One region of the Franconibacter daqui genome, then DNA from elsewhere that is predicted to be linked to it. Evidence: predicted binding sites of a transcription regulator. Region 1 holds the regulator's gene; each other region holds the start of a gene.
The links. Region 1 encodes CRP, which controls carbon source genes, mostly activating them, when cyclic AMP is high. Its sites were predicted from a motif close to ATGTGANNNNNNTCACAT; they were not measured.
Positions count from the first base shown of each region.

Region 1 (3,280 bases):
TTATCCATGGCGAAACGCTGCGGATAACGATGGTAGAGGATGTCGTCGGCCATGACGCGCAGTCGCGCGCTGATGGTCTGTGCGTTCCAGCGGATCACCGCCTCGGCGTGGCTGCGCTCCACCAGCTTTTGCACCTCCTCCGGCTGATGCAGGCTGACCGAAATATGTTCTTGCAAATCCAGCGCCATCTGGAAGGTGCGCAGCAGACGCTTATAGCCGCTCTGTTTCCCGGCCGCCAGCATGTGCAACTGCTGGTAGCACTGGCTGATAAGGTCCACCACTTTTTGCTGATGCGTAAGCAGCGGGGGCAGGGCGGTCTCCGGGTCGGTATGCTGCGTCAGCAGGTTATATTTCGCTTCGCAATAGTCCGCCAGCTGGCGATACAGCAAGCTTAGCGACTCGCGAAGCGGCTGCTCGCGCCACAGCCAGAACCAGAACCAGTTAAACAGCCCGTACCAGAGCGTGCCGAAAATATAGAGCAGGATAGGCTCCCAGACCGGCATGTTCCCCGCAAGGCTTAGCGTAAAAATAGCGGCGATAAGCGAAGCGGGCAGCAGCCGGGCATGCAGCGAGCTTATCTCCGCCGTCACGCCAAGCAGCAGCGCCATGCCTAAAAAGATAAGCGGCAGCGGCAGATTGTCCGCCAGTAACAGTTGCACGGTAAAACTGCTGACGGCAAAGAGCGAAGCGCCGACCGCCAGACGTTTGAAAAAGCGCTTGTGGGGCGTATCGAGCCCGGCGATGTTGCAGCAGGCAGGCACCAGCGAAAAAAGCAGGCCCTGTTGCAGATGGCCCAGCAGTAACCCAACCGCCACCGGCAGACACAGGATCAGCGTCTGGCGCAGGGCGTAGTTCACTTCCGGGTGATAAATGAGACGGCGAAACATAGAGGTAAGTGTAGAAACAAAAACGGCGTGTTACCGAAGCGACACGCCGTTTTTTTAAGGCGGCTTAGCGGGTGCCGTAAACCACGATGGTCTTACCGTGCGCGGAGATCAGGTTTTGATCTTCAAGCATTTTCAGGATGCGGCCAACGGTTTCGCGGGAGCAGCCCACGATCTGGCCGATTTCCTGACGGGTGATTTTAATCTGCATGCCGTCGGGATGGGTCATGGCGTCCGGCTGTTTCGCCAGGTTGAGCAACGTCTGGGCGATGCGGCCCGTTACGTCGAGGAACGCCAGGTTGCCGACTTTTTCAGAGGTGACTTGCAGACGACGCGCCATCTGCGAAGAGAGGCGCATCAGGATGTCCGGGTTCACCTGGATAAGCTGGCGGAATTTTTTATAGGAAATCTCGGCGACTTCGCAAGCGGTCTTGGCGCGAACCCAGGCGCTGCGCTCCTGGCCCTCTTCAAACAGGCCCAGTTCGCCGATAAAGTCTCCCTGATTCAGATACGAGAGGATCATCTCCTTGCCCTCTTCGTCTTTGATCAGCACTGCCACTGAGCCTTTAACGATGTAATACAACGTTTCCGCTTTTTCACCCTGGTGAATCAGCGTGCTCTTCGATGGGTACTTATGAATGTGGCAATGTGACAAGAACCATTCGAGAGTCGGGTCTGTTTGCGGTTTGCCAAGCACCATGCGCTGTTATCCTCTGTTTAAACTGGCTCCAAAGACGGGGCGCGGGTCCCCCATCTGGCTTTGCAATCATTATCTTCCCGCATCCCGGGAAGTTGGCTGTCCATGTCGTCGCAGCCGGTAAATTGTCTTGTCCTCTGCATACATGCATAACATCAATGTATCGCCGCAGCATCCAGACTGTTTTAGCATAGCTTTTCATGGGTGTCTTCTATTGTCTCGTTTCAGCTTGACGCAGGTCGCCCTTCCGTTGCCTCTTTCGCAACTGGCGCGTAATCTGTCAAAAATTTTTATACATCGGAGTGATGATTATGCAGGCACGAGTAAAGTGGGTTGAGGGATTGACGTTTCTGGGCGAATCCGCTTCAGGGCACCAAATCCTGATGGACGGCAATTCCGGCGATAAAGCGCCAAGCCCGATGGAAATGGTGCTGATGGCGGCGGGCGGTTGCAGCGCTATCGACGTGGTGTCTATTTTGCAAAAAGGGCGTCATGACGTTCAGGATTGCGAAGTGAAACTGACCTCAGAACGCCGCGAAGAAGCGCCGCGGTTGTTCACTCACATTAACCTGCACTTTATCGTAACGGGTAAGGCGCTGAAGGAGGCGGCCGTGGCGCGCGCGGTGGATCTCTCCGCTGAGAAATATTGCTCTGTGGCGCTGATGCTCGGCAAAGCGGTCAACATCACCCACTCTTATGAGGTGGTAGAGGTCTGACTCGGGGCGGCGTCAGCCGCCTTATTCAATTTTTTTCCCTTCCATCAATCGCTGCACCAGCGGCAGCATGATTAATTCCATCGCCAGCCCCATCTTGCCGCCGGGAACGACAAGCGTATTGATGTGAGAAATGAAGGAACCCTGAAGCATGGCGAGCAGCCAGGGGTAATCGATGTCTTCAAGGTTGCGAAAGTGGATAACCACGAAGCTTTCATCGAGCGAAGGAATGCCTTTCGCCGCGAAGGGGTTCGACGTATCCACTGTCGGCACGCGCTGGAAGTTAATATGGGTGCGGGAAAACTGCGGCGTGATGTAGTTAATGTAATCTTCCATTGATCGCACCACGGAATCCATCACCGCCTCGCGCGAATGCCCTCGCTCGCTGGTATCGCGAATCAGCTTCTGGATCCACTCAAGGTTGACGATAGGCACTACGCCCACCAGCAAATCCACATGCTGCGCCACATTGTGATGCGGCGTGACCACGCCGCCGTGCAACCCTTCATAAAACAGCACGTCGGTAGGCTCCGGCAGCGGCTGCCAGGGCGTAAAGGTGCCCGGCACCTGGTTCCACGGCACCGCTTCATCATAGGTATGCAGGTATTTGCGCGATTTCCCCTGGCCGCTGCGTCCATACTCGATAAAGGTTTGTTCAAGCAGGCCAAAGTCGTTGGCGTCGGGGCCAAAATAGCTGATATGCCGGCCTAAATCGCGCGCCTTGCGGATAGCCATATCCATTTCCGGGCGCGTATAGCGGTGAAAGCTGTCGCCTTCCACTTCCGCAGCATGAAGGTTTAGCTGAGCGAAGATCTTACGAAACGCAAGGCTGGTGGTGGTCGTGCCTGCGCCGCTGGAACCTGTAACGGCGATAACCGGGTGTCTTGATGACATAGCGAGAACTCCATGGATACGCGAAAAAGGTACGCCACTGACGCCAGCGTTCCGGCGCTGGCGGAATAGTTTGCTTCGCTCTGGCGTCAGCC
Region 1 is NZ_BMKJ01000004.1:346,958-350,237, forward strand. It holds gene IEX01_RS15530 (YccS/YhfK family putative transporter) at 1-887, opposite strand, end outside; gene crp (cAMP-activated global transcriptional regulator CRP) at 952-1,584, opposite strand; gene IEX01_RS15540 (OsmC family protein) at 1,893-2,297, shown strand; gene IEX01_RS15545 (phosphoribulokinase) at 2,319-3,188, opposite strand.

Region 2 (3,280 bases), on a different contig from region 1:
CGTAATCGTTCACTTCCGTCAGGAGTTCGCGCACCAGCGAATCGAGCACGCCTTCCATCGGCGCCAGTAAAACACGCATATCGTTACCCGTAAGAAAAAGAGGCGCTATGGTAGCGCCTGCGGCGGCTGGCTGAAAGAGGCTAACCGCGCCGCGTTGCGGTTGCTCAGACCGTTAAGCCAGCGTGTTTGCCATCAGGAAATCGCCCGTCCAGGCGCAGCGTACCGCCCAGCGCTTCTACGTAACGCTTTTTTCGGTTTCGTTTGTTGTAATAACGAGTGCGAAGAGACACGCTTTGCACACCTGTCGCGATTTAGCGAAGCCGTAACGCTGTTCACCACTGTGCCTTGCGGGAATATCAAGTATGCTGACAATTCATGGTGTGATCGGTAGCACAGTTTACGCTTTAATTGTATGATGAATGCATTCCGCAAAGGGTGACTTTCATGAGTATTACGCTGACGACTCTCTGGCAATTCATACGCGCTTTTTTGTTAATTTACGCCTGCTTATATGCGGGCAACGCTATCGCCGCCCTGCTGCCGATAACCATTCCCGGCAGCATTATCGGCATGCTGATTCTCTTCCTGCTGCTCTCTTTGCAGATCCTTCCCGCGAAGTGGGTTAAGCCTGGCTGCCATGTGCTTATCCGCTATATGGCGCTGCTGTTTGTGCCGGTCGGCATTGGCGTGATGCAGTATGTGGATGTGCTGCGCGCCCAGTTTGGCCCGGTAGTCGTCTCCTGCTTTATCAGCACGCTTCTGGTGTTTCTGGTGGTGAGCTGGAGCTCGCACCTGGTCCACGGCGAGCGCAAGGTCATCGGGCAGAAGGAGAAAAAGTGATGCTTGAGAATATCTGGTGGTCGCTGCCGCTGACGCTGGTGGTCTTCTTCGGCGCACGCAGGCTGGCGGCGAAACTCAAATCGCCGCTGCTTAATCCGCTGCTGGTGTCGATGGTTATTATCATTCCGTTTCTTGTGGCGACCGGCATCTCCTATGAACGCTATTTCGCGGGCAGCAAGATCCTGAATGACCTTCTGCAACCGGCGGTGGTGGCGTTAGCGTTTCCGCTTTACGAACAGCTGCACCAGATCCGCGCGCGCTGGAAATCGATTATCACCATCTGTTTTATCGGCAGCGTGGTGGCGATGATAACCGGCACCTCTGTCGCTCTGCTGATGGGCGCAACCCCCGAAATCGCCGCGTCGGTACTGCCGAAATCCGTAACGACGCCTATTGCGATGGCGGTAGGCGGCAGCATCGGCGGCATTCCGGCTATCAGCGCCGTGTGCGTTATCTTTGTGGGGATTCTCGGCGCGGTATTCGGCCACAGTTTGCTGAATTTAATGCGTATTCGCACCAAAGCCTCCCGCGGACTGGCGATGGGCACTGCCTCGCACGCCCTGGGTACGGCGCGCTGCGCGGAGCTGGATTACCAGGAAGGGGCGTTCAGTTCTCTGGCGCTGGTGATCTGCGGCATTATCACCTCGCTCATCGCGCCCTTTTTATTCCCGGTTATTCTGGCCGTTTTTGGCTAAAAGTTGCGATACGTCGCGCAAATTCATTTTAAATTTCATTTGTTGCATAGGCAGTGAGACGAAAATCACATATAAAGCCCAGCGAGGCCCGTAAACTACGGCTCCAGTAAACTGATAAGAGGCTTAGCCCATGCATTCACGTTTTGAATCTGCTTTTGCACAGCTTCCCGCCGCGCTCCAGGAGTCCCTGGCGCCGTGGCTCGCCGATGCGCATTTCCCGGCCATGCTGAGCGCAAGTCAGGTTGAAGAGGTAAAACGCCACAGCGGGCTGGATGATGAAGCGCTCGCCTTCGCGCTGCTGCCGCTGGCGGCCGCCTGCGCGCAGACTGACATCTCCCATTTCAACGTCGGCGCCGTAGCCCGCGGCCTGAGCGGCGCGCTCTATTTCGGCGCGAACATGGAGTTCACCGGCGTGGCGATGCAGCAGACCGTGCACGCGGAGCAAAGCGCCATTACCCACGCCTGGATGCGCGGCGAAAGCGGCCTTTGCGCCATCACCGTGAACTACACCCCTTGCGGCCACTGCCGCCAGTTTATGAACGAGCTGAACAGCGGCCTGACCCTGCGCATTAACCTGCCGGGACGTGCCCCCTCTAAGCTTGGCGACTATCTGCCCGACGCTTTCGGCCCACGCGACCTTGATATTAAAACGCTGATTTTCGACGCTGAGGATCATGCATTCGCCTTAAAAGGCGAAGCGCTCGGCGACGCGGCGATAAAAGCGGCTAACCGCAGCCACGCGCCTTACAGCCAGTCGCCTTCCGGCGTCGCCCTGCAAACTCATGACGGGCAGATTTTTACCGGCAGCTATGCTGAAAACGCCGCGTTTAATCCCTCGCTGCCTCCCCTGCAGGCGGCGCTGAATCTGCTGAGCCTGAACGGCTATGGCTGGCGTGATATTCAGCGGGCGTCGCTTGCAGAAAAAGCGCAGGCCAATATCGTTCAATGGGACGCAACCGTTGCTACGCTTCGCGCCATTGGTTGCGACGCCGTCGAACGCATCGAACTCGCCTGATGCCCACCCTGCGGATAAAACATCCGCAGTGGTGAAAATTGCTTCAACCGATACGCTGATTCTTGCTCTTGTCCAACGGGTAAAGTAGCCTTGGATGAAATTTCACCCCTGCTCCGAGTACCTGAATGTTGAAGCGTTTGTTATACAGCCTGCTGGTTCTGATTAGCTTATTGCTGTTAACTGCGCTGGGGCTTGACCGCTGGATCAGCTGGAAGACCTCTCCCTACGTTTATGATGAACTGCAGGACCTGCCCTACCGTCAGGTTGGCGTGGTGCTGGGCACGGCCAAGTATTACCGCACCGGGGTCATCAACCAGTATTACCGCTACCGCATTCAGGGCGCGCTGAACGCGTATAACAGCGGCAAAGTGAACTACCTGCTGCTTTCCGGCGATAACGCGCAGCAGAGCTATAACGAGCCGATGACGATGCGCAAAGATTTCATCGCCGCAGGCGTCGACCCGGCGGACATCGTGCTGGACTACGCGGGCTTTCGTACGCTGGATTCGATAGTTCGCACCCGCAAAGTGTTTGATACCAACGATTTCATCATTATCACCCAGCGCTTTCACTGCGAGCGCGCGCTGTTTATTGCGCTGCATATGGGCATCCAGGCGCAGTGCTACGCCGTTCCCTCGCCTAAAAATATGCTCCCGGTGCGCATTCGCGAGTTCGGCGCTCGCCTCGGCGCGCTGGCGGACCTCTATATCTTCAAGCGCGAACCGCGCTT
Region 2 is NZ_BMKJ01000006.1:238,459-241,738, forward strand. It holds gene dusC (tRNA dihydrouridine(16) synthase DusC) at 1-79, opposite strand, end outside; gene IEX01_RS18445 (CidA/LrgA family protein) at 445-840, shown strand; gene IEX01_RS18450 (CidB/LrgB family autolysis modulator) at 840-1,535, shown strand; gene cdd (cytidine deaminase) at 1,666-2,550, shown strand; gene sanA (outer membrane permeability protein SanA) at 2,676-3,280, shown strand, end outside.
Region 2: cdd (cytidine deaminase) is a predicted target of CRP. The motif match lies at 1,589-1,606, and genes of this name have one in related genera.

Region 3 (3,280 bases), on a different contig from region 1:
TGAGCGCAACGACATGGTGGAATATTTCGGCGAGCATCTGGATGGCTTCGTCTTCACGCAAAACGGTTGGGTGCAGAGCTATGGCTCCCGCTGCGTGAAGCCGCCGGTAGTGATTGGCGATGTGAGCCGCCCGGAGCCGATTACCGTTGAATGGGCGAAATACGCCCAGTCGCTGACCGACAAACCGGTAAAAGGCATGCTGACCGGGCCGGTGACAATCCTTTGCTGGTCTTTCCCGCGTGAAGATGTCTCCCGCGAAACCATCGCGAAGCAGATTGCGCTGGCGCTGCGCGACGAAGTGGCGGATCTGGAAGCGGCGGGCATCGGCATCATCCAGATTGACGAACCGGCGCTGCGCGAAGGGTTGCCGCTCAAGCGCAGCGACTGGCAGGCCTACCTGGCGTGGGCGGTGGAAGCGTTCCGCCTGAACGCCGCCGTGGCAAAAGATGAAACCCAGATCCACACCCATATGTGCTACTGCGAGTTCAACGACATCATGGACTCCATCGCTGCGCTGGATGCGGACGTTATCACCATTGAAACCTCGCGTTCGGATATGGAGCTGCTGGAGTCGTTTGAAGAGTTCGAATACCCGAACGAAATCGGGCCGGGCGTGTATGACATTCACTCGCCGAACGTACCGAGCGTGGAATGGATTGAGGCGCTGCTGAAGAAAGCCGCCCAGCGCGTGCCGCAGGATCGTCTGTGGGTTAACCCGGACTGCGGCCTGAAAACCCGCGGCTGGCCGGAAACCCGCGCAGCGCTCGCCAATATGGTAAAAGCGGCGCAAAACCTGCGTCAGGCGTAAGGTTTCGTCGGGGCCGGGGAGGGAGGTTGACCCGCCCTGCAAACTCGCGCGTCGTAGAGAGGTAACGGAGCTGTCGCCAGCCCTGAGCGGCAGTCTGAAAATAAAATCGCCCGGCAAAACCGGGCGATTTTTTTATCCTTTTTTCGCGCCGTAGCGCGCAAACCACGCCAGCATTCGTTGCCAGCCATCCTTTGCCGACTCGGCATGGTAGCTCGGGCGATAATCGGCGTTAAACGCATGTCCCGCTTCCGGATACACCACGATTTCCGCAGTGGCGTTAGCCGCCCGCAGCGCCTGACGCATGGTTTCCACCGTGTCCAGCGGAATGCCGGTGTCCTGCGCGCCATACAGCCCTAAAACAGGCGCGTTCAAGTCTGTCGCCACATCCACCGGGTGTTTCGGCGAATTCAGCGTTTTATCGCCCAGCAGTTTGCCATACCAGGCGACGGCGGCTTTAAGCTGCGGATTGTGCGCAGCGTAGAGCCAGCTAATGCGCCCGCCCCAGCAGAAGCCGGTGAGCAGCAGGCGATGCGCGTCGCCGCCGTTGCGCGCCGCCCAGTTGGCGACGTGATCGAGATCCGCCAGCACCTGCGCGTCCGGCACTTTAGAAACCAGATTGCTGAGCAGAGAAGAGATATCGTTGTAATCGTTAGGATCGCCCTGGCGGAAGTAGAGTTCCGGCGCCACGGCCAGATACCCCTCAAGCGCCAGACGACGACAGATATCGCGGATATGTTCATGCACGCCAAAAATTTCCTGCACCACGATAACTACCGGCAGCGGGCCATCGGCGTTTTTCGGGCGGGCGTGATAAGCGGGCATATTATCGCCCTGTGAAGGAATGGAGGTTTCACCGGCCAGAATGGCGTCTTCTGGCGTCTGGACTACCGTTGAAGCAACGGGAGAAACGGACGGGGCGAAACCCGGTTTGTTGTCGGTTATTGTGTTACTGGTCATGGCATTCTCCGTACCCTTTTTAGCGCATCCGATAACTATAGCGTGCGATGGTAAATTCACCGTTGAACAAAAACGCGCTGTACGAAAGCGAAAGTTATCATTACAAGCAGTAAAGTGTGATTTGCATCACTAATTAATGGAAAAATAATGCAAACTGTTTATATCAAAGTGAATCCTGTCACGAAAAAGCGCGAGCGGCTTCTGTAAAGTACCGTTTTGCTTCTTCTGACCCACCGACCTACAGAGGAGTCTTTTATGTCCAGGTCTGACGTTTTTCATCTTGGCCTTACCAAAAATGATTTGCAGGGGGCCACGCTTGCTATCGTGCCCGGCGACCCGGAGCGCGTGGAAAAAATCGCTGCGCTGATGGAGAACCCGGTTAAGCTCGCCTCGCACCGTGAGTTCACTACCTGGCGCGCTGAGCTGGACGGCAAGCCCGTCATTGTTTGCTCCACCGGCATCGGCGGCCCGTCAACCTCAATCGCTGTGGAAGAACTGGCGCAGCTGGGCATTCGGACTTTCCTGCGCATCGGCACGACTGGCGCCATCCAGCCGCACATCAACGTAGGCGATGTGCTGGTCACGACGGCCTCCGTACGCCTGGACGGCGCGAGCCTGCATTTCGCGCCGATGGAATACCCGGCGGTGGCAGACTTCGCTTGTACCACAGCGTTAGTTGAAGCGGCAAAATCTGTTGGCGCGACGACGCATGTGGGCGTGACCGCCTCTTCTGATACCTTCTACCCGGGCCAGGAGCGTTACGACACCTTTTCCGGCCGGGTGGTCAGCCGCTTCAAAGGTTCTATGGAAGAGTGGCAGGCGATGGGCGTGATGAACTATGAAATGGAATCCGCCACGCTGCTGACCATGTGTTCAAGTCAGGGGCTGCGCGCAGGCATGGTGGCGGGCGTTATCGTCAACCGCACCCAGCAGGAAATCCCCAACGCGGAAACCATGAAGCAGACCGAAAGCCACGCCGTGAAAATCGTGGTCGAAGCGGCGCGCCGCTTGATCTAACCCTGCAAAGGCCGGCTCCCTCCGGCCTTTTTGCGTAATTCCTCGCAGGAATTACGCTCCTCACCGAAAAACGCTTCCCGTCTGGACATCTGTACAGCACAATCGCTGCTGGCATGCGTTGCAGTTCAGGCAGGAGGCGTTGTGGAAAGCTCATACATTTTGTTGGCGATAATCGCTCTGGCGGGCGTGCTGGTAGGGTGGCTGTTAGCAAGCCAGCGGGCGGCGCAGCTAAAGGCGGAGTTGCTGGCGGAACAGCGCGATATTTACGGCGAACTGAGCGCCGCCAAAGCCTCGCTTGAACAGAGCTTACACTGGCGTGACGAATGCGAACTTCTCAACAATGAACTGCGCAGCCTGCGGGAAATTAACAGCTCGCTGGAGTCTGACCTGCGCGAAGTCACTACCCGTCTTGAATCCACCCAACTGCACGCCGAAGAGAAGCTGCGCCAGATGATGAACAGCGAGCAGCGCCTGAGCGAGCAGTTTGAAAATCTCGCC
Region 3 is NZ_BMKJ01000009.1:18,475-21,754, reverse strand. It holds gene metE (5-methyltetrahydropteroyltriglutamate--homocysteine S-methyltransferase) at 1-808, shown strand, start outside; gene IEX01_RS20690 (dienelactone hydrolase family protein) at 941-1,765, opposite strand; gene udp (uridine phosphorylase) at 2,021-2,782, shown strand; gene rmuC (DNA recombination protein RmuC) at 2,924-3,280, shown strand, end outside.
Region 3: udp (uridine phosphorylase) is a predicted target of CRP. The motif match lies at 1,880-1,897, and genes of this name have one in related genera.